2 regions of the Leifsonia sp. 2MCAF36 genome follow, and region 1 is predicted to be linked to the other one. Evidence: predicted binding sites of a transcription regulator. Region 1 holds the regulator's gene; the other holds the start of a gene.
The links. The regulator HrcA, encoded in region 1, represses chaperone genes, less so after heat shock. The targets are predictions, from matches to a motif close to TTNGCACTCGNNNNNNNCGAGTGCNAA.
Positions count from the first base shown of each region.

Region 2: the regulator HrcA is predicted to act here: its motif matches at 987-1,013, upstream of AB4079_RS16210 (Hsp20/alpha crystallin family protein).

Region 1 covers NZ_JBFRGV010000006.1:151,338-153,722, forward strand. Annotated here, with positions in the region: gene dnaJ (molecular chaperone DnaJ) at 1-524, opposite strand, end outside; gene hrcA (heat-inducible transcriptional repressor HrcA) at 591-1,613, opposite strand; gene AB4079_RS10820 (DUF4870 domain-containing protein) at 1,771-2,334, shown strand.
Region 2 covers NZ_JBFRGV010000011.1:29,910-32,294, forward strand. Annotated here, with positions in the region: gene AB4079_RS16200 (GNAT family N-acetyltransferase) at 1-220, opposite strand, end outside; gene AB4079_RS16205 (Dps family protein) at 314-832, opposite strand; gene AB4079_RS16210 (Hsp20/alpha crystallin family protein) at 1,081-1,587, shown strand; gene AB4079_RS16215 (SRPBCC family protein) at 1,665-2,084, opposite strand; gene AB4079_RS16220 (phytoene desaturase family protein) at 2,108-2,385, opposite strand, start outside.

The DNA of each region.
Region 1 (2,385 bases):
ACGTTGCCGAGCAACGAGCGCACCGAGCGCTGGATGCTGCCGGTGCCGTGGCAGATGTCGCAGGTCACCGGCTGGGTGCCCGGCTGGCAGCAGGAGCCGTTGCAGGTCTCGCAGACGACGGCCGTGTCGACCTCCAGGTCGCGATGCGTGCCGAAGATGACCTCGTCCAGGTCGACCTCCACGCGCAGCAGGGCGTCCTGACCGCGCTCACGCCGCGACCGCGGGCCGCGGCCCGCTCCCCCGCCGCCACCGAAGAACGTCTCGAAGATGTCGCTGAACCCGGCGAAGTCGGCTCCGCCCGCCCCACCGCCGAAACCGCCCGAGCCGCCGAGGTCGTACTGCTGGCGCTGCTGCGGGTCGCTGAGCACGTCGTACGCGTGCGTCACGAGCTTGAACCGCTCCTGCGCTTCGGCGCTCGGGTTCACATCCGGGTGGAGCTCCCGCGCGAGCCGGCGGTACGCCTTCTTGATGTCGTCGGGGCTGGCGTCGCGCTCGACGCCCAGGACTTCGTAGTGGTCGGCCACGTGGGGCTGTTCCTTCTTCTCGATCGAGTGCTGTGTACTGGGTTCTGCGAGTGGATGCGGTGCAGGCTACTGCTCGCCGAGCATCCGGGAGAGGTATCGGGCGACGGCGCGGACGGCCGCCATGTTGCTGGAGTAGTCCATGCGGAGCGGGCCGAGGAGGCCGACGCGGGCCACATCGGACCCCGCCGCACTGTAACCGCTGGAGAGGATGGATGCTTCCGTCAGGCCGAAGCCGGCGTTCTCGCGGCCGATGCTCACGGCGACGCCGTGCTGGTCGGTCGCCATCTCGTCGAACAGGCGGAGCAGCACCACCTGTTCTTCGATCGCCTCGAGCACCGGGGTGATCGTGCCGGGGAAGTCGAGTTCGGTGCGGACCAGGTTGGCGGCGCCCGCCATGACCAGCTTCTCCTGCCGGTTGGCAGCGATCTGGTCGAGCAGAGCCCCGGCGACCGGTTCGACCAGCGCACGGCTGCGGTCGGTGAGAGCCGACGGCAGCTCGCGCAGGCGCGCGGTCGCCTCGGCGAGGGTCAGCCCGGCCGCCGCGCCGTTGATGGCGCCGCGCACCTCGGCCACGTCCTCATCGCTCAGCTCGGAGGCCAACTCGATCACACGCTGCTCGACCGCCCCGGAGTCGGTGATGAGCACGCTGAGCAGCCTGCGCGGCGACATGGCCACGAGCTCGATGTGACGGATGCGCGACCGCGCGACCGAGGGGTACTGCACCAGCGCCACCTGGTTGGTGAGCTGTGACAGCAGGCGGACAGTGCGGGACAGCACGTCGTCGAGGTCGGCGGAGTGACCCAGGAACGTCTCGATCGCCGTGCGCTGCGCGGGCGTGAGCGGGCGCATCTCAGCGAGGTGGTCGACGAACAGGCGGTAGCCCTTGTCGGTGGGGACACGGCCGGACGAAGTGTGCGGAGCCGCGATCAGCTCCTCCTCTTCGAGCAGGGCCATGTCGTTGCGGATGGTCGCCGCCGACACGCCGAACGAGTGCCGTTCGACGATGCTCTTCGATCCGACCGGCTCGCGCGACGCCACATAGTCCTGGACGATGACGCGCAACACCTCGAGGCTGCGTTCCGAAACCATCCCCGCCTCCCGTCGACCGATTAGCACTCACGCTTCCTGAGTGCCAATCCTACCGCGAGGAAACACCACGAGGGTGATTGCTGGCTGAGACACGGCAGCAGTACCTTATGTGCAACGGTTCGACACGCTCGCAACCGATCATGAAAGGGTTCCGCCAATGACAGACCCGAACCAGCCGTCCGACCCCACGGGAGGCGTCCCTCCGCAGCAGCCGGGCGGCGTCCCGCCGCAGCAGCCGGGCGGCGTCCCGCCGCAGCAGCCCGGCGGTGTCCCGCCGCAGCAGCCGTATTCGAATGTCCCGCCGCAGCAGCCCTACGCGCAGCCGGCCGGTGGACCGCAGCAGCCCTACGCGGCAGCGGCGGCACCCCTCGACGCCGCGCAGGACAAGCAGTGGGCGTCGTTCGCACACTTGGGCGGCATCCTGTGGATCCTGCCATCGCTCATCATCTGGCTGGTCTTCAAGGACCGCGGCCGGCTCACCAATCAGGAGGCCAAGGAAGCCCTCAATTGGCAGATCACCTGGATCCTCGCCTGGGTGGCGTCGCAGATCATCGGGATCATCATCGGCAGCTTCACGTACGGGCTCGGCTACCTGCTCTTCGGTCTGCTGATCCCGTGGGCGCTGTACATCGTCAACCTGGTGTTCTCGATCCTCGGCTTCGTCCGGGTGAACAGCGGTGGAACGTACCGCTACCCGATGAACTTCCGGTTCATCAAGTAGTCGACGCGTTCAGGCTCTTTCAGCCTCGGGCCTCGCGCCCTAGGCTGGGGC
Region 2 (2,385 bases), on a different contig from region 1:
CGTACGAAGCCGCCTCCGAAACCACGAGCGCGGCGATCCCGAGCGCCCGGCCGTCGGTCCGGGCGACGAACAGCGTGACTCCGGGCTTCTCGAGCTCGCCGACATCGAGCAGGTAGCAGCTCTCCGGCGGGTACAGGCCCAGCGCGAAGTCGTCGCTCAATCGCAGCAGAGCCTCGACGTCGGGCTGGCGCGGCGGCTCTGGGCGGATCTCGGTCGGCATGCGTCCGATGCTAACCGCCGAGTGTGTCCGCCGCATTACGCGCGAGGGGATGCGGCCCCGCGCGTGGCGGGCGCCGCATCCCCTCGCCACGGGTCAGGCCCGGCTGGGTGTGCGGTTCTCGGCGCTGACCATCCAGGCGTACTGCTCCAGGCGCTCGATGATCGCGTGCAGCAGGTCGGCCGAGGTGGGGTCCTCCTCGTCGACGTCGTCGTGGACGTCACGCATGGTGCGGACGACGGCTTCGAGCCGCTCGGTGATCAGGTCGACGGTCTCACCCGTCTCGACCTCGCCGTTCGGGAACTCCGGCAGGCTGGTCTGCTCCGCCACGGTCGCGCTGCGGCCATCGGGCGTCGCGTGCAGCGCCCGTAGGCGCTCGGCGACGGTGTCACTGAATTCGCGGGCGGCTTCGACGATCTCGTCGAGTTGGAGGTGCAGGTCGCGGAAGTTGCGTCCGACGACGTTCCAGTGCGCCTGCTTGCCCTGCAGGTGCAGCTCGATCAGGTCGACGTGCACGCGCTGCAGGTTCTGCGCGAGCTCCACCGAGGCGACGAAGCCGTGTTCGGCGTGCTCCCGTCGGGTGGGGGCCACGCCGACGGCGCTGGTGCGTCGCACGGCGGGGGTCTTCGGCGCGCTCTTCTTGGCGCTGGGCTTGGTGCTCGTCTTGGTCTCGCTTGCGGCCACGATGGGTCCCTTCTGCTCGATTTCTCCAGGAACGATAGGCCCGCCCGGGCCTCGGCGGAAGCGGGTTGACACCGCTCCGGAACCCTTGGCACTCTCCGCACGAGAGTGCTAAAATCTGTGGTCGAAAAGGAGGTCCACGGGGCCTCTCATCAGCTCAATTGAAGAAAGGGGTACATCCAATGGCCATGTCGTTCGATCCTTTCTCCCAGTTGGACCGGATCGCACAGAGCGTCTTCGACACCAGCCGCCAGCCGCGCATCATGCCGGTCGACCTGTTCCGTGAAGGCGACCGCTACATCCTGAACGCGGACCTGCCCGGGGCCGACCCGGCGTCCGTGGATGTGGACGTCGACGGTCACCTGCTCACCATTCGCGCGGTGCGCAGCGCCGCCGATCGGGACGGAGCGCGGTGGCTCGCTCAGGAGCGCCCGTACGGTGCCTACATGCGGCAGTTCACGATCGGCGACGACGTCGATCCGGACGGCATCACCGCGTCGTACGACAACGGCGTGCTGAGCGTCATGATCCCGGTGGCCGAGCGGGCCAAGCCGCGGAAGATCGCGGTCGAGTCGACTCGGCGCGAGTCGACCGGAGGCGAATCGAGGCGGATGGAGTCGTCGAGAGGCGAGACCCTGCGGGTCGAGCCGTCGCGCGAAGGCGGTGGCAGGGCGGTCTCGGCCGGCTGAGCCGGGCGGACCTGCTCGGCCCGGCGTATCGCAGGGGAGGGGCGCGTCGCCAGGCGGCGGCGCGTCCTCCCGCGGCGTCAGGCGGTGGCGCGACCTCGCGCCACCCACTCCAGCCGGCGCAGCGCCTCCGCATTGCGCACGTGCAACAGTGTGTCCGTGATCACCGCCGGGAGGCGCGTGACCGCACCCGTGTACGGATGCTCCTCGATGCGGACGATGCAGCCACCGGCCCGCGGCTTGACCTCGATGACGACCCGCTCCGTGCCGAACGGTCGTGTCTTCGCCTCAAGCACGAGCCGGTGCGGCGGGTCCCACTCGTCGATCCGGGTCTCGTCGTTGAGCACGAGCGGCCAGACGCCGATGGAGTGGTGGAGGCGCGAGCCGACCGCGGGGTAGCGGTCGTCGGCGGCGCGCAGCCGGGAGGCGCCGACGACCCAGGTGGGATAGACCCACGGGTCGGCGAGGACGGCGAAGACCTGGTCGGGTGTGCATGCCATGCGGCGGACGTTGACGGACATGTTCACTGCTCCGGGAGGGTGTTGGGGCGGATGGCGTCCGGCACCAGGGGTGCGGCGGGCGCCGGGATGGTCTGGCCGGGACCGGGCGACAGGTCCGGCATCCGGGTGAACCCGAAGTCGTGGCGGAGCGCACTCCGTGCCGCGTAGTAGCCGCCCAGGCCGTGCACCCCGGGTCCAGGGACGGCCGAGGCGGAGGCGAGGTACAGTCCGCGACCCGGCATGCGCCACGGATCGGAGGAGAGGACGGGACGCGCGACGAGTTGCGAGAAGTCGGGAGCGC